2 regions of the Serinicoccus hydrothermalis genome follow, and region 1 is predicted to be linked to the other one. Evidence: predicted binding sites of a transcription regulator. Region 1 holds the regulator's gene; the other holds the start of a gene.
What was found. The regulator HrcA, encoded in region 1, represses chaperone genes, less so after heat shock. The targets are predictions, from matches to a motif close to TTNGCACTCGNNNNNNNCGAGTGCNAA.
Positions count from the first base shown of each region.

Region 2: groES (co-chaperone GroES) is a predicted target of HrcA. The motif match lies at 6,689-6,715, and genes of this name have one in related genera.

Region 1 is NZ_CP014989.1:70,990-79,746, reverse strand. It holds gene SGUI_RS00345 (PhoH family protein) at 1-828, opposite strand, end outside; gene SGUI_RS00340 (MFS transporter) at 841-2,256, opposite strand; gene SGUI_RS00335 (16S rRNA (uracil(1498)-N(3))-methyltransferase) at 2,253-2,984, opposite strand; gene dnaJ (molecular chaperone DnaJ) at 2,988-4,112, opposite strand; gene hrcA (heat-inducible transcriptional repressor HrcA) at 4,205-5,224, opposite strand; gene fumC (class II fumarate hydratase) at 5,312-6,721, shown strand; gene SGUI_RS00315 (DUF3097 domain-containing protein) at 6,798-7,685, shown strand; gene SGUI_RS00310 (DUF4870 domain-containing protein) at 7,691-8,182, shown strand; gene hemW (radical SAM family heme chaperone HemW) at 8,586-8,757, opposite strand, start outside.
Region 2 is NZ_CP014989.1:3,329,086-3,337,842, reverse strand. It holds gene SGUI_RS15625 (YncE family protein) at 1-1,156, opposite strand, end outside; gene SGUI_RS15620 (GuaB3 family IMP dehydrogenase-related protein) at 1,203-2,324, opposite strand; gene guaB (IMP dehydrogenase) at 2,384-3,901, opposite strand; gene SGUI_RS15610 (WhiB family transcriptional regulator) at 4,091-4,396, shown strand; gene groL (chaperonin GroEL) at 4,493-6,097, opposite strand; gene groES (co-chaperone GroES) at 6,226-6,519, opposite strand; gene SGUI_RS15595 (phospholipase D-like domain-containing protein) at 6,747-8,012, opposite strand; gene SGUI_RS15590 (class I SAM-dependent methyltransferase) at 8,046-8,757, shown strand, end outside.

The DNA of each region.
Region 1 (8,757 bases):
GTCCACCTGCGTCGTGTCGCCGGTGACGACCATCTTGGAGCCGAAGCCGAGCCGGGTGAGGAACATCTTCATCTGCTCGGGCGAGGTGTTCTGCGCCTCGTCGAGGATGATGAAGGCGTCGTTGAGCGAGCGGCCGCGCATGTAGGCCAGGGGGGCGACCTCGATGGTGCCGGCCGCCATGAGCTTGGACATGGACTCGCTGTCGACCATGTCGTGCAGCGCGTCGTAGAGCGGGCGCAGGTAGGGGTCGATCTTGTCGGTGAGGGTGCCGGGCAGGAAGCCCAGGCGTTCCCCCGCCTCCACCGCCGGGCGGGTGAGGATGATCCGGTTGACCTCCTTGGCCTGCAGCGCCGCGACCGCCTTGGCCATCGCCAGGTAGGTCTTGCCGGTGCCGGCCGGGCCGAGCCCGAAGACGATCGTGTGCGCGTCGATGGCCTCGACGTAGTGCTTCTGGTTGAGCGTCTTGGGCCGGATCGTCTTGCCGCGGTTGGAGACGATGTTCATCGTCAGCACGTCGGCCGGGCGGTCCGAGGTCGCGGTGCGCAGCATGCCGATGCTGCGCTCCACGGCGTCACGGTTGAGCGGCTGACCCCGCCCCACGATCGCCAGCAGCTCGTCGACGAGCCGCTCCACGAGGGCCAGCTCACCGGAGTCGCCGGTGAGCCGGAACTCGTTGCCGCGCACGTGCACGTCGACCTGCGGGAATGCGCGTTCGATCGTGCGCAGCAGCTCGTCCCGGGGTCCGAGGAGGGTGACCATCGGGACCTCGTCGGGGATGACGACGGTATGCGTGGGCTGGGTGGCGGTGCTCGGGTCGGTCTGCGTCATGAGGCTCCCAGTCTAGACGCCGAGCCCGTCCGCCGCCCTCCGCGCAGGACGGGCCCGCAGCGCGCTGGACACCGAGAGCAGCCCGACGAGCACGGCCACGACGAGGGTGCCGACGAAGGCGGTGTGCGGTGCGGTGGCGTAGAACACCCCGAAGACGACACCGGTGATCGCCAGGATGAAGGCGCTGGTCAGTGCCTCGCCCACCTGCAGCGCGGAGGAGTTGCGCCCGATCTCGGCCTCCGGGGACAGGCGCATCGTCAGCAGCGAGGTCGTCGGGTAGGCCAGGCCGACCCCGAGCGTGGCCAGGCCGTAGAGGGCGATGACCACCCACCCCGGCCACGAGAACGCCACGGACACGGCCAGCACGACCATGAGGGCGGCATACAGCGAGGTGCCCACGACCATGAGGCGGTAGCGGTCCCGACCGGGCCCGACCCGGGCCTGGAGCCACGACCCCAGGGCCCAGGTGCACGAGGCCACGGCGAGCACCGCTCCCGCTCGGGCGGGGCCGTAGCCGTGCTCGTCGCGCAGCATGAGCGGCAGGTATGCCTCGGCCGCCACGAAGGACCCGCCGAGGGCCGAGCGCACCCCCACCACCGAGGGGAGCCCGCGCCGCAGCGCGAGGGTCCCGCTCGGGAGGAGCCGGCGGGCGGCCAGGAAGAGCAGCACGAGGACGACGGCGCCGACGGCATACTCCGCCGCGGTGACGCGGTCGCCGGCGAGGTTGAGCAGCCCGACCCCGAGGGCGGCCAGCACGGCCCACCCGATGATCGACCCGCGCAGGTAGCCGGCGTCGTCGCCGGGGTAGGTGGCCCGCAGCGCCGGGCGAAGCACCCAGACCGAGAGCAGCACGACGGGGACCACGCCGAGGAAGACCCAGCGCCAGGAGAGGTGCTCGACCAGGGTCCCGGTGAGCAGCGGACCGGCCAGCCCGGGCAGCACCCAGGCCGCCGCGAGCAGGGAGAAGACCGCCGGACGGAGGCCGTCGGGGACGCGTTGGGCGATGACGACGTAGACGGCGACCGACGCCAGGCCGCTGCCGAGGCCCTGCAACCCCCTGCCGACGATGAGCACCTCCATCGTCGGTGCCAGCCCGGCCACGAGGAGGCCGAGGGAGAACACCCCCGCCCCGGCGAGCACGACCGGGCGCGGACCGGACCGGTCCGACCACCAGCCGGCGAGGATCATCCCGACGACGCTCAGCGCGACCGTCGCGCCGAAGGCCATGTTGTAGAGGTGGTAGCCGTCCAGGGCCTCCGCGACCGTCGGCATGGCGGCGCCCACCGCGATGTACTCCAGGGCGAACATCGCGATGAGGACCGTGGCCCCCACCGAGGCGCTGCGGATCCCCGGCGCGAAGACGGCCCCGCTGCGGGGAGCGCGCTCGCGGGTGCCGGTGGCGGTCGCGCTCAGGGGGTCGGTGCTCACCGCCACCTCCCCCGGGCGGCGAGCACGGCGAGGGCGGCGGGCCCGGCGGTCGAGGTGCGCAGCACGGTGGCCCCGAGCCGGACCGGCGCGGCACCGGCGTGGACGAGGGCGTCGAGCTCCTCGGTCGAGATCCCGCCCTCCGGGCCGACCACGAGGAGAACGTCGCCCGCGTCGGGCAGCTCCACCTCGGCCAGCGGGTCGGTCGCCTCCTCGTGCAGCACGAGGGCCAGGGCGCTCTGCCCGGCACGGGCGAGCAGCCCGTTGCGCCCCACCGGGTCGGCCAGGGTCGGTCGGCGCAGCCGGCGGGACTGCTTGGTCGCCGCGACCAGCGCCTGGTCCCAGCGACGCAGCGACTTGGCGGCGCGCTCGCCGCGCCACCGGACGACGCTGCGATCGGCCTGCCAGGGGACGACCTCGTCCACGTCCAGCTCGGTCGCGGCCTCGATCGCCTGCAGGTCACGGTCGCCCTTGGCCAGGGCCTGCGCCAGCACCAGCCTCGGTCGGGGCTCCGGCTGCTCCAGGCGCTCCACCACCTCCAGCCCGAGCTCGGACCGGTCCGCGGTCAGCACGCGGCACCGGGCGCCGCGGCCCGCACCGTCGGAGACCAGGACGCTCTCCCCCGGCGTGATCCGCTGGACCGTCGCGGCGTGGCGCCCCTCCGGTCCGTCCAGGATGATCCGGTCAGCGTCCAGCCGTGCCGGGTCGACGAGGAAGAGCGGGTCGCTCACGCCTCACCGGCCACGCAACGCGTCCCAGAGGCTGTGCTTGCGCCCGCTGCCGGCGGGGCTGCCCATCCGCCCGGTGGGGCTGGACTCGCCCCGGCTCTCGGCGAGCTGGGCGAGGAGCTCGCGCTGCTGGTCGTTGAGCTTGGTGGGCACCTTGACGTCGAGGTGGACGACGAGCTCGCCCCGCCCCTGGCCGCGCAGGTGGGTGACGCCCTTGCCGTCGAGCGAGAGCGTGTTGCCCGGCTGCGTACCCGGCCGCAGGTCGACCTCGACCGGTCCGTCCAGGGTCTCCACCGGCAGGGTCGCGCCCAGCGCGGCGGCGGTCATGGGGACCTCGAGCGTGCAGTGCAGGTCGTCGCCGCGGCGGGTGAAGAGCTCGTGCGGCTCCACCGCGATCTCGACGTAGAGGTCTCCCGGCTCCCCGCCGTAGGGGCCGACCTCGCCCTCGGCGGCCAGCGCGATGCGGGTGCCGGAGTCGACGCCGCCGGGCACCTTGAGGGTGAGGTCGCGACGGGTGCGGATCCGGCCCTCGCCGGAGCAGTCGAAGCAGGGGTGCTCGATGACGTCGCCGAAGCCGCGGCAGGCCTGGCAGGGGCGCGACGTCATGACCTGGCCGAGGAAGGAGCGCTGCACCTGCTGCACCTCGCCGCGCCCGCTGCAGACGTCGCAGGTCCGGGTGCCGGTGCCGGGCTGGGCGCCCGCGCCGCTGCACGTGGTGCAGACCACGGCCGTGTCGATCTGCAGGGTCTGCTCGCCGCCGAAGACCGCCGTCGGGAGGTCGACGTCGAGGCGGATGAGCGCGTCGTGGCCGCGCTGGGTCCGCGAGCGCGGGCCGCGGGCGCCCGCAGCGGTGCCGCCGAAGAAGGCGTCCATGATGTCGCTGAAGGTGAAGCCCTGACCGAAGCCGCCGGTGGCCCCTCCGTAGGGGTCCTGGCCACGGTCGTAGGAGGCGCGCTTGGCCTGGTCGCCCAGCACATCGTAGGCCTGGCTCACCCGCTTGAACTCCGACTCGGCCTCCTCGCCGGGGTTGACGTCGGGGTGCAGCTGGCGGGCCTTCTTGCGGTAGGCCTTCTTGATCTCCTCGGCGGTGGCCTCACGGGACACCCCGAGATCGGCGTAGTAGTCGTTCACGGCGTAGGACGTCCTTGCGGTCGTGGCGTGTGCGGTCTGGTGGTCCGGTTCGGTTCAACGGTCATCGGGGCCGGGGTATGCCGTGAGGTGGCTCACCCGTCCAGGATGTCGGCGACGTAGTGGGCGACGGCCCGGACCGTGGCCATCGCCTGCGGGTAGTCCATGCGGGTCGGTCCCACCACCCCCAGACCGCCGGCGGGCCCGTAGGTCGTGGCGACCACCGAGGTCGTGCGCAGGGGTTCGTAGGGGTTCTCGGCACCGATGGAGACGGCCACCGCGCTCGCGTCGTCGAGGCTGGCCATGCTACCCATGAGCCGCAGCAGGACCACATGCTCCTCGAGCGCCTCGAGCACCTGGGAGAGCGAGGTGGGGAAGTCGCTGCCGACCCGCGCGAGGTTGCCGGTGCCGGCCATGGCGATCCGCTCCTCGGTCTGCTCGTCGGCGGCGACCGCCAGGGCGTCGAGGACCACCTCGGCGAGGGCACGGTCGGCGGGCACCACCCGGTCCCCGATCGCGGCCGTCCCGGCGGCGACGATGCTGAGCCGCTCCCCCACCGTGAGCTCGTTGACGAGGGCGCGCAGCTGGGCCACGACCTCGGGCTCGAGGGTGAGGTCGCGCCCGACGTCCACGACCCGCTGCTCCACCCGGCCGGTGTTGACGATCAGCACGATCATGAGGCGGGTGCCGCCGACGGGGACCAGCTCGACGTGCCGCACGGTGGAGCGGGACAGGCTCGGGTACTGCATCACCGCGACCTGCTGGGTGAGGCTCGAGAGCAGCCGGGTGGTGCGGGACACGACGTCGTCGAGGTCGACGGCGCCGTCGAGGAAGCGGGCGATCGCGGTGCGCTCGGCCCGGGTCATCGGCTTGATCTGCTGGAGCCGGTCGACGAAGAGGCGGTAGCCGGCGTCGGTGGGCACCCGGCCCGCGCTGGTGTGCGGCGCGGTGATGAGGCCCTCCTCCTCCAGCACCGCCATGTCGTTGCGCACCGTGGCGGCGGAGACCCCGAGCTGGTGCCGCTCGAGCAGAGACTTGGAGCCTACCGGCTCGGAGGTGCGGACGTAGTCCTGGACGATGGCTCGCAGCACGTCCAGTCGTCGGTCGTCGCTCACGGTCCCTCCTCCCAGGGGCGGCTGGCACTCACAGGTCAGGAGTGCCAGTCTACGGGAGGTGTGGGCGGACGGCATACCATGAGCGCCATGAGCAGCAACGACGTGCGCATCGAGAAGGACAGCATGGGCGAGGTCGAGGTCCCCGCCGGCCGCTACTGGGGGGCGCAGACGCAGCGCAGCATCCGCAACTTCCCCATCGGCCAGGACACCTTCGTCTGGGGGCGGCCGATCATCCAGGCGCTGGGGATCCTCAAGAAGGGCGCGGCCCAGGCCAACGCCGAGCTGGGCGAGCTGCCGCAGGACGTCGCCGACCTCGTCGTCCGGGCTGCCGACGAGGTCATCGCCGGGGACCTCGACGAGCACTTCCCGCTCGTCGTCTTCCAGACCGGGTCGGGCACGCAGAGCAACATGAACAGCAACGAGGTCATCTCCAACCGCGCCATCGAGCTGGCCGGCGGCGAGATGGGCAGCAAGACCCCGGTGCACCCCAACGACCACGTCAACCGTGGGCAGAGCAGCAACGACACCTTCCCCACCGCCATGCACATCGCGGTGCTGCTCGAGCTGCGCGACCGGCTCGAGCCGGGGGTCACGACGCTGCGCGACACCCTGGCGGCCAAGGCGGAGCAGTATGCCGACGTCGTCAAGGTCGGCCGCACCCACCTGCAGGACGCCACACCTATCACGCTCGGCCAGGAGATCGGCGGCTGGGTCGCGCAGCTGGACTACGCCCTGGGCGAGGTCCGGCACGCCGGGGAGGGGCTGCGCGAGCTGGCGATCGGCGGCACGGCGGTCGGCACCGGGCTCAACGCGCACCGCGACTTCGGTGCGCTCGCGGCGCGGAAGATGGGCGAGGAGGCGGGCATGGAGCTGCGCAGCGCGGACAACAAGTTCGCCGCGCTCTCCGCGCACGACGCGCTGGTGCAGACCTCGTCCTCGCTGCGGACCCTCGCGGGCGCCCTCATGAAGATGGCCAACGACGTGCGGTGGCTGGCCTCCGGGCCGCGCAACGGCATCGGTGAGCTGCTCATCCCGGAGAACGAGCCGGGCAGCTCGATCATGCCGGGCAAGGTCAACCCGACCCAGTCCGAGGCCATGACGATGGTGGCGACGCGGGTCTTCGGCAACGATGCGACGGTCGGGTTCGCGGGGACCCAGGGCAACTTCCAGCTCAACGTCTTCAAGCCGGTCATGGTGCACGCGGTGCTGGAGAGCATCCGGATCGTCGCGGACGCCTGCCTCGCCTTCGACACCGGTTGCGCCCAGGGCATCGAGCCCAACACCGAGCGGATCGAGGCCAACCTCGCCAGCAACCTCATGCAGGTGACGGCGCTCAACCCGCACATCGGCTACGACAAGGCGGCGGCGATCGCGAAGTCGGCGCACAAGAGGGGTCAGACCCTGCGCGAGGCGGCCCTGGAGAGCGGGGACCTCACGGCCGAGGAGTTCGACGCCTGGGTCGTGCCGCTGGACATGACCCACCCGCGCGACGTCTGACCACCGGACGCCCGACCTGGGCGGCCGTCGCGCGCCTCAGGGACCTCGTGCGTCACACGCGCTACGGTCACCTGTTGTGAACGACCGCTACGGATACGGCACCGACGTCCTTGCGACCGACTGGCGCGCCCCCCGCCGGGGCCGCGCCCGCGAGGTGGCCGCCGACCCCGGGATGGTCGTGGAGGACGTCGACACCGGCTGGTGCGGTGCCGTCGTCGGCGTGGAGAAGGTCGGCGGTATGCAGGTGGTCCACCTCGAGGACCGCCGCGGCCGGCGCAAGGGCTTCCCACTCGGGCCGGGCTTCCTGCTCGAGGGTGCGCCCGTCGTCCTCACCGCGCCGGTCGACCGGCGGGCGGTCGAGCGCCTGGCCACCGAGCGCGAGGCGGCGAGGCGCACGGCCAGCGGCTCGGTGCGGGTCACCGACCGGCCGGCCCGCGTCGCCACCGGCTCCCGCATCTGGGTGGAGGGCCGCCACGACGCCGAGCTGGTGGAGAAGGTCTGGGGCGACGACCTGCGCGTGGAGGGCGTCGTGGTCGAGATGCTCGACGGGGTCGACGACCTGGCCTCCCTCATCCGCTCGTTCGCGCCGACGCGCGACCAGCGCCTCGGCATCCTCGTCGACCACCTCATCCCCGGCACCAAGGAGACCCGGATCGTGCAGGAGGCGGAGCGGGTCAGCCCGTGGGTGCGCATCCTGGGCCACCCCTACGTCGACGTGTGGCAGTCGGTGAAGCCGGCGCGGCTGGGGCTCGACGCCTGGCCGGTCATCGAGCGCGGGCGCTCGTGGAAGCACGGGATCCTCGCCGAGCTGGGGTGGGCGCACCGGACCCAAGCGGACGTGGCCCGGGGGTGGAAGAAGATCCTGGGCACGGTGCGTTCCTACAGTGACCTGGAACCAACGCTGCTCGCCAGCGTCGAAGAGCTGATCGACTTCGTCACCGTTCCACCACCTCACGAGGAGTGAGCAGCATGACCCAGAACCCACCTCCCCCCAGCGGCCAACCCTGGCAGGACCCCCAGCAGGGTGCGCAGGCATACCCCCAGGGCGGCAGTCCCGGCAGTCCCGCCTACGGGCAGCCCGGCTCCGGCCCGGCACCCGTGCAGGGCGACGAGAAGTCCATGATGATCCTGGCCCACCTCTCCGGACCGCTGGCGATGCTGCTCAGCGTCGGCTGGGTGCCCTTCCTCGGCCCCCTGCTCATCTGGCTGTTCTACAAGGACCGGTCCGCTGCCGTGCGCACGGCGTCCGCCGGGGCCTTCAACTTCAACCTGACGATGACCATCGCCAGCGTGGCGCTGTGGATCAGCGTCATCCTCACCATCGGCATCGGCTTCCTCTGGGCCGTCCCGGGCTGGATCCTCATCTTCGTCGTCCAGCTCTGGTGCCACATCAAGGGAGCGCTGCGGGCCGCCGACGGCCGGGTCTACGACTACCCGTTCCAGATCCGTCTGCTGAGCTGAGCCCCACCCGTCCCACCTGTCACCGGCCTCCGGCGTGTCCTCCCCGACACGCCGGGGGCCGTCCGACTTTCTCTCCCGACCCCTTGCGCCCCGGCCTCGGGAGGCGTAGACATTCCCCTACGCACTCCCCTCGGGGAGAGCGGGTCGCAAGACTGCCGAGGATTCGACCGTCCTTCGGGACGGACCTCCCGGTGATGCGGGAGCAGAGCCTCCAGGCACCTTGCGCACCGCCAGCAGCATCACGGCTGGTCGTGGCCCGGTTCGCGAACTCATACTTCGCGAACCGGGCCACACCTCGTCCTGGGCACGTCAGGCCCTGCACGCTCATACCCGGCAGGGACTGCTCCCAGTGTCGGGGCTGCAGGTGTCGTGACCGCGGAGCACCGGTGGCGTGTCGGTGAACTCACCCCGGGAGCAGCCGGTGCACCACGGTGTCGGCCAGCAGCCGGCCCCGCAGCGTGAGCACCGCCCGCCCCCGCACCGCGGCCCGGCCGTCGAGCAGCCCGTCGGCCACGAGCCCGGCCACGGCGGTGCGCCCCACGGGTCGCAGGTCGTCCACCGGGAGGCCGTCGCCC
Region 2 (8,757 bases), 340 kb from region 1:
CCTCGTTGTAGTTGACGACGTAGAGGGCGCTCTCGTCCGGGCTGAGCGTGACGCTGCGCGGCTCCGCACCGGGGTCGACCTGGTCCACGATCTCGTCGGTGGCGGTGTCGATCTTGTAGATCGCGTTGCCGCCGCTCGTCGTGAGGTAGAGGGTGGCGCCCTCGTCCGCGAGGTTGAGGTGCCGCGGCCGCGACGCGGTCTCCATGACGACCTCGGCGCTGCCGGAGGCGAGGTCGACCTTGTAGAGCTGGTCGGCATACATCGCGACGACGTAGGCGGTGGTGTTGTCCGGCATGACCACCACGCCGCGCGGAGCGGCCGCCAGCTCCACCACCCCGGTCTCCTCGCCGCTCTCGGTGTCGACGACCGACAGGGTCGCGTCGCACCAGTTGCTCACGAGCAGGGTCTTCTGGTCCGGGGTGAGGGTGAGGTACTTCGGGACGGCGCCCACCTCGAAGACCTGGTCCCAGGCCATCTCCTCCGCGTCGAAGCGGTAGACGAAGGAGGCCCCGACCCCGCTGTCGGGGGTGCAGGCGTCGAAGCCCTCGACGCCGAAGTTCTGCCCGTACATCGTGTACTGCGAGACGTAGGCGTAGCGCCCGTCGTCGGTCCAGGCCGCCTCGACCGGCGCTCCCTGCGAGAGGCCGGGGTGGCCCTCGATGCCGTAGTCGGCGAGGTCGACCTCGTCCTGCAGCACCTCGACCTGCTCCCGGGTGGTGCTGTCGAAGACGGTGGAGGTGTGGCTGTACATCATGTTGTTGGCGATCATCAGCCCGTGCCCCGAGGCCATGACCGACTTCGGGGTGAGCCCGCCGGTGAGGTAGTCCACCTGCTCCAGCGCCGTGGTGTCGCTGGCGTGCTCCCCCGCCACCGGCTCGCGCTGCCAGATCTCGGTCTCCCCGGCGGCGGTCTCCTCGGAGGACGCGTCCGGCTCCTCCGACTCCTGCGCCTCCGTGTCCTCGTCGTCGCTCTCGTCCGCGGGCGCCTGGGCCTCGGCGGGACCGGACGTGCCCTGCGCACCGGCCTCGTCGGCGGGCGCCGTGCCGCCGCCGAGGACCTGGCTCAGGCCCCAGCCCACGGCGAGCACGAGCACGAGGAGGACGCCGAGGACGACCCGACGCCGGCGGACGTGCTCGGGCGCGTGGCTGACGCTCACCTCCGGCATCCCGCTGCCTCGCCTCCTGCCGTCCGACCCGGTCGGCTCACCGCTCGCCATAGGGCGCCACCACCACGTCCACTCGCTGGAACTCCTTGAGATCGGTATAGCCCGTCGTCGCCATCGCGCGGCGCAGGGCCCCGGTGAGGTTGGTCGTGCCGTCCGCGGTGCGCGCCGGGCCGACGAGCACCTCCTCGAGGGTCCCCACCGTGCCGACGTGCACCTTCACGCCCCGCGGCAGCTCGGGGTGGTGCGCCTCGTTGCCCCAGTGGTAGCCGGCGCCCGGGGCCTCCTGGGCCCGCGCGAGCGCCGCCCCGAGCATCACGGCGTCCGCGCCGCAGGCCACCGCCTTGACGATCTCCCCTGACACGCTGGTGCCGCCGTCGGAGATGACGTGCACGTAGCGTCCCCCGGACTCGTCGAGGTAGTCGCGCCGGGCGGCCGCGACGTCGGCGATCGCGGTGGCCGACGGCGTGTGGATCCCCAGGGCGGTGCGGGTGCGGTGGGTGGACCCGCCGCCGAAGCCGACGAGCACGCCCGCCGCCCCGGTGCGCATGAGGTGCAGCGCGGCGGTGTAGGTGCCGGCGCCGCCGACGACCACGGGGACGTCGAGCTCGTAGATGAAGCGCTTGAGGTTGAGCGGCTCGGCCTGGCTCGAGACGTGCTCGGCCGAGACCGTGGTGCCGCGGATGACGAACAGGTCGACGCCGGCGTCCACGACCGACCTCCAGAACTGCTGGGTCCGCTGCGGCGACAGGGACCCGGCCACGGTCACCCCGGCGTCCCGGATCTCCCGCAGCCGCTCGGTGATGAGCTCGGGCCGGATCGGCGCGGCATACAGCTCACGCATCCGGGCGGTCGCCTGCTCCCCCTCGAGCCGCGCGATCTCGGCGAGGGCGTCGCTCGGGTCCTCGTGGCGCGTCCACAGACCCTCCAGGTCGAGCACCCCCAGGCCGCCCAGCCTGCCGATCGCGACCGCCGTCGCCGGGGAGACCACGGAGTCCATCGGGGCGGCGAGGATCGGGAGCTCGAAGTGGTAGGCGTCGATCTGCCAGGTGATCGAGACGTCCTCGGGGTCGCGGGTGCGGCGCGAGGGGACGACCGCGACGTCGTCGAAGGAGTAGGCCCGACGGCCCCGTTTTCCGCGTCCGATCTCGATCTCGCTCACCGGGTCAGGCTACCGTCCGGCCCGGCCCCGACCGTCCTGCGCCACGCGCCCCGGGCGGGTCAGCCGTAGTTGGGCGCCTGGGCCGTCATCTCGATGTCGTGCGGGTGCGACTCCTGCAGGCTGGCCTGGGTGATGCGGACGAACCGGCCCTTGGCCTGCAGCTCGGGGACGGTGCGCGCACCGACGTAGAACATGGCCTGCCGCAGGCCGCCGGCCATCTGGTGCACCACCGCGCTGGCGGCCCCGCGGTAGGCGACCTTGCCCTCGACGCCCTCGGGCACGAGCTGGTCGTCGCTGGCGACCTCCGCCTGGAAGTAGCGGTCCTTGGAGAAGGACTTCTTGCCGCGCGAGCTCATCGCCCCGAGCGAGCCCATCCCGCGGTAGCTCTTGAACTGCTTGCCGTTGACGAAGATGAGCTCCCCCGGGCTCTCCTCGCAGCCCGCGAGCATGGACCCCATCATGACCGCCTCGGCCCCGGCCACGAGCGCCTTGGCGATGTCGCCGGAGTACTTCATGCCGCCGTCGGCGATGACCGGGACGCCGGACTCCCGGCATACCTGGGCCGCCTCGTGCACCGCGGAGAGCTGGGGCACGCCCACGCCGGTGACCACGCGCGTGGTGCAGATCGCCCCGGGTCCTACCCCGACCTTGACGGCGTCCGCGCCGGCGTCGACGAAGGCCTGGGCGCCCGCGGCGGTCGCGATGTTGCCGCCGATGACCTGGACGTGCCGGGTCGCGGGGTCGCTCTTGAGCCGGCTCACCATGTCCAGGAGCATCCGCACGTGCCCGTGGGCCGTGTCGGCCACGAGCACGTCGGCGCCCGCCTCGACCAGGGTGGTCGCCCGCTCCCACGCGTCCCCGAAGTAGCCGATCGCGGCCCCCACGAGGAGCCGCCCGTCCCCGTCCTTGGAGGCCCGGGGGTACTGCTCGCTCTTGACGAAGTCCTTGACCGTGATGAGGCCGGACAGGCGCCCCTGCTCGTCGACCAGCGGCAGCCGCTCCCGCTTGTGCGCCCGCAGGATCGCGGTGGCCTCCCCGCGGGAGACGTCGGCCGGGGCGGTGACCAGCGGCATGGGCGTCATGACGTCGCGCACGAGCGTCCGGTCCCACTCCGCGACGGGGGTGAAGCGCAGGTCCCGGTTGGTGCAGATGCCGAGCAGGTGCCCGCCGTCGTCGACCACGGGCAGCCCGGAGACGCGGTACTGCCCGCAGAGCTGGTCCAGCTCCTCCAGCGTGGCGTCCGGGCCGATGGTGACCGGGTTGGTGATCCGCCCGGTCTGGGTCCGCTTGACCAGGTCGACCTGCAGCGCCTGGTCCTCCACCGAGAGGTTGCGGTGCAGGATGCCGATGCCGCCCTGGCGCGCCATGGCGATGGCCATCCGCGCCTCGGTGACGGTGTCCATCGCGGCGGACACCAGCGGCACGCGCAGCGAGATGTCCCGCGTGAGCCGGCTCCGGGTGTCGATCTGGTCCGGCGACATGTCCGTCTCCCCCGGGAGCAGCAGCACGTCGTCGTAGGTGAGACCGACCCGGGCGAAGGCGTCGGAGGAGGGGCCGCGGAGGTCACCGGAGGTCATACCCCGAGTCTACGGACGACCGGGCGGACGCGCGGACCGCCCACCCGGCGCTATGCCAGAGGGGTTCGATCACTTAGAGTAATAAGACGACGAGGAACTCGTCATGCTCGGAACCTTCCTGCTGACTGCCCCGGATGGGGGACGAGGCGTGAGGCGGGGACCGGGTCAGCCCCCCGAGAGGAGGATCCCGTGGCCGAGATCGCTCATCAGCCCGGTCCTGTGGCGGACCTGTGGGAGTGGCAGTTCGAGGGAGCCTGCCGCACGACGAGTCCGGAGGTCTTCTTCCACCCGGAGGGCGAGCGCGGACCGGCCCGCCGCCGCCGGGACGAACGCGCCAAGCAGGTCTGCGGCGGCTGCCCCGTCCTGGAGCAGTGCCGCACCCACGCCCTCACGGTGCGCGAGCCCTACGGCGTCTGGGGCGGGATGACCGAGGAGGAGCGCGCCGAGCACTACGAGCAGGTCGACGCGGCCCGGCCGCACCAGAAGACGCGCTGACCGGACCCGTCCGCCCCACGCACAGACACACGCACGAGGCCCCGCCCGGATGATCCGGGCGGGGCCTCGTCGTCGTGACCGGCTGCGGTCGCGACCTCAGTGCGCGTGGCCGTGACCGGCCTCGTCCTCCTCCTCGGGCTTGTCCACCACCAGGGTGTCGGTGGTGAGCACCATGGAGGCGATCGAGGCGGCGTTGCGCAGCGCGGAGCGGGTGACCTTCACCGGGTCGATGACCCCGGCGGCGAAGAGGTCGCCGTACTCCCCGGTGGCCGCGTTGAGTCCCTGCCCAGGGGACATCTCGCCGACCTTGGTGGTGGCGACGTAGCCCTGCAGGCCGGCGTTCTCGGCGATCCACCGCAGCGGCTCGGCCGCGGACTTGCGGACGATGGCCGCACCGACCGCCTCGTCGGCGGTCAGGCCCAGCTCGTCCGCGGCGGGGGCGGCGTGCACCAGGGCCGAGCCGCCACCGGCGACGATGCCCTCCTCGATGGCCGCGCGGGTCGCCGAGACGGCGTCCTCGATGCGGTGCTTCTTCTCCTTGAGCTCCACCTCGGTGTGCGCGCCGACCTTGATGACGCAGACGCCGCCGGCGAGCTTGGCGATGCGCTCCTGCAGCTTCTCCCGGTCCCAGTCGGAGTCGGTCGCGGCCGCCTCCGCCTGGAGCTGGGCGACGCGGTCGCTCACCGCCTGGGCGTCGCCGCTGCCCTCGACGATCGTCGTGGTGTCCTTGGTGGCCACGACCCGGCGGGCGGTGCCGAGCACCTCCAGGCCGACCGAGTCCAGGGACAGTCCGACCTCCTCGGCGACGACCTGGCCGCCGGTGAGGATGGCCATGTCCTGCAGCATCGCCTTGCGGCGGTCACCGAAGCCGGGCGCCTTGACGGCGACGGCGTTGAAGGTGCCGCGCACCTTGTTGACCACGAGGGTCGACAGTGCCTCGGCCTCGACGTCCTCGGCGATGATCATGAGCGGCTTGCTCTCGCCGACGACCTTCTCCAGCAGCGGCAGCAGGTCGGAGACCTTGGAGATCTTGCCCTGCACGAGCAGGACGTAGGCGTCCTCCAGGACGGCCTCCATCCGCTCGCTGTCGGTGACGAAGTAGGGCGAGAGGTAGCCCTTGTCGAACTGCATGCCCTCGGTGAACTCGAGCTCCATCGCGGTGGTGGAGGACTCCTCCACCGTGATGACGCCGTCCTTGCCCACCTTGTCGAAGGCGTCGGCGATGAGCTCGCCGATCTGCGGGTCCTGGGCGGACAGCCCGGCCACCTGGGCGATCTCGTCGCGGCCCTCGAGCTCGCGGGCGGTCTCCAGCAGGCGGTCGTTGATGGCGGACACGGCCGCGTCGATGCCGCGCTTGAGGCCGGACGGCGCCGCTCCGGCGGCGACGTTGCGCAGGCCCTCCTTGACCATGGCCTGGGCCAGCACGGTCGCGGTGGTCGTGCCGTCACCGGCGATGTCGTTGGTCTTGGTCGCGACCTCCTTGGCCAGCTGGGCCCCGAGGTTCTCGTAGGGGTCCTCCAGCTCGACCTCGCGGGCGATGGTCACGCCGTCGTTGGTGATGGTCGGCGCGCCCCACTTCTTGTCGAGGACGACGTTGCGGCCCTTGGGGCCCAGCGTCACCTTGACGGCGTTGGCCAGGGCGTCGACGCCCCGCTCCAGCGCCTTGCGGGCGTCGTCGTTGAACTGCAGCTGCTTCGCCATGGGCGAGCGCTCCTTTCAGGTATGCGGTGCGAGGGGACCGGCAGCCCGCACGCCCGCGCCCCGGTCACCGGGATCGGCGGCCGGGGCGTGGCGTGCGGGTCGAGTCGGCCGCAGGGAGTTCGGCCGGGTCAGCCGACGACCGCGAGCACGTCGCGGGCCGACAGGATGAGGAACTCCTCGCCGGAGTACTTCACCTCGGTGCCGCCGTACTTGCTGTAGATGACGCGGTCGCCGACGGCGACGTCCATGGGGACGCGGTTGCCGTTGTCGTCGACGCGGCCGGGGCCGACCGCCAGGACTTCGCCCTCCTGGGGCTTCTCCTTGGCGGTGTCCGGGATGACGAGACCAGAGGCCGTCGTCTGCTCGGCCTCGACGGCCTTGACGACGATGCGGTCCTCGAGCGGCTTGATGGAAACCGACACGGTTACCTTCCTTCTCTCCTTCAGGTGTCCGGCGCGGCGCGCCGGCCAGGTGGTCGCTGCTGGGTCGTGCTCACTCCACCGCGATGGCCCACCGCCGTCGCGGGGGTCGGTCGGCGCTCGCGGCTGGCACTGACGTGCCGAGAGTGCTAGGACGAATCTAGGCACGCGGTTAGCACTCGGTCAAACCGAGTGCCAGTACCGTCAGGGGGCTCCGCTCCCCACCGGCCTCAGAGCATCACCTGCAGCGGCTGCAGGACGCGCTCCACCAGCCGGGTCCCCCGGCCGCGTCGCTCCCACTCCTCCAGCGTGAGCTCGTGGCATTGCTCGAGGTCGGCGCGGAAGATGTTCTCCATGTGGGCGGCCTGCTGCTCGTCCACGATCTCGAGGTTGATCTCGTAGTTGCCCTGCATCGACAGCCGGTCGATGTTGGCCGTGCCGATCGTGGCCCACTGGCCGTCCACCGTCATGGTCTTCGCGTGCACCATGACGTCGTGGTAGAGGTGCAGCCGCACCCCGCCCTCGAGCAGCGTCGCGTAGTAGGACTGCGCCACGATGTCGGCGAGCACGTGGTTGGAGGCCTGCGGCATCACCACCCGCACGTCCACGCCGCGCGAGGCTGCGGTGAGCAGCCCGTGCAGGATCTCCCGGTCCGGGATGAAGTAGCCCTGCGTGATCCAGATCCGGTGGACGGCGCGGTCGATCGCCTCGAGGTAGAGCGCGCGCACCGGGTAGACCACGCGGCTCGGCTCGTTGCGGGCGGCCCGGATGTTGGCGTTCCACTCCATCGTCCCGCTGTCCGGGAGCTGCGGGCGCCGCTTGCCCTTGTGCCGGTTCCAGAAGTCGGTGAAGGCGTTGGTCAGCTCCCAGACGCTGTCCCCCTCGACCCGGACGTGCGTGTCCCGCCAGCTGGTGGCATACAGCGAGCCGATGTTGTAACCCCCGACGAAGCCGACCCGGCCGTCGACCACGAGGATCTTGCGGTGGTCCCGGCCAGAGGCCCGGATGTCGATGATCGGCAGCGCGGTGCGCAGGACGGGGAAGCGCAGCATGTGCACGCCGTCCGGGAAGTCGAGGAACTCGCGCGGCACGACGAGGTTGGCGAAGCCGTCGAAGACGAGGCAGACCAGGACGCCCCGGTCCGCGGCCCGCACCACGGCGTCCTTGAACGCCCGGCCGACGTCGTCGCCCTTCCAGATGTAGGAGGCGAGGTAGACGAAGTCCTCCGCCTCGTCGATGGCGGCGATCATGTCGTCGTAGAGGTACTGGCCGTAGGTGTAGGTGGTGACCCTGGCCCCGCGCACGGTCGCGGACACGGGGTCGCGCTCCGGGGCGTCGCGCTCGACGTGGTCGCGGCGCTTGCGCAGCGCGTCGGCGGCGACCACGCCCGCGGCCAGGGTCAGCTGCCCGGCGAGCCCCGCCGCGGCCGTCCCCAGGGCCAGCCGACGGCCACGGCGGAGCAGTCGGCTGACCTTGCGGCTGAAGACGCGGGGCATGGGCACAATCTACGCGGCGGTCACACTGGGGTCATGACCGCCGACCCTGCCGTGGCCCTCATGGACCGCCTGCGCGACGGGCCCGGGGCGCAGCTGCTGTCCGGCCTCCCGCCCTACGAGGAGTCGGGGGCGCTCGCGCTGATGAGCCGGCTGCGCGCGCAGGGCCATGACGCCGACCTCGTGTCCGCCGCCCTCACCCAGGCGCGGCTGCGGGCGCGCGCGAGACCGCGGCTCGGTGCCCTCGCGGACGAGCTCCTGCTGACCCAGGACGGCCTCGAGCAGGCCACCCGGCCGGCGGTCGCCGCGCGACGGGCCCGGATGGTGGCGGGCACCGGGGTCGAGCACGTCCTGGACCTGGGCTGCGGGCTGGGGCTGGACGCGCGCGCCCTCGCGGAGGCCGGTCTCGCGGTGACCGCGGTCGACTCGGACCCGGTCGTCGCCGCCGCCGCGCGGGCCAACCTCGCGCCCTTCGACCGGGCCCGGGTCGTGGTCGCCGACGCCGCGGACGTCACGGTCGGGCCCGGCGACGCGGCCTTCCTCGACCCGGCCCGCCGCACCCCCGGCCGGGCGGACGTCGCGGGCCGGACGCGACGCGTCCACCGCCTCGCCGACCTCTCACCGCCGTTCGGGACCGTGCTCGACGTCGCGGCACGGGCGCGCGCCACGGTGGCCAAGCTCTCACCGGTCTTCCCCCGCGCGCAGATCCCCGCCGACGTCTGCGCCGAGTGGGTCGGTCTCGACGGCG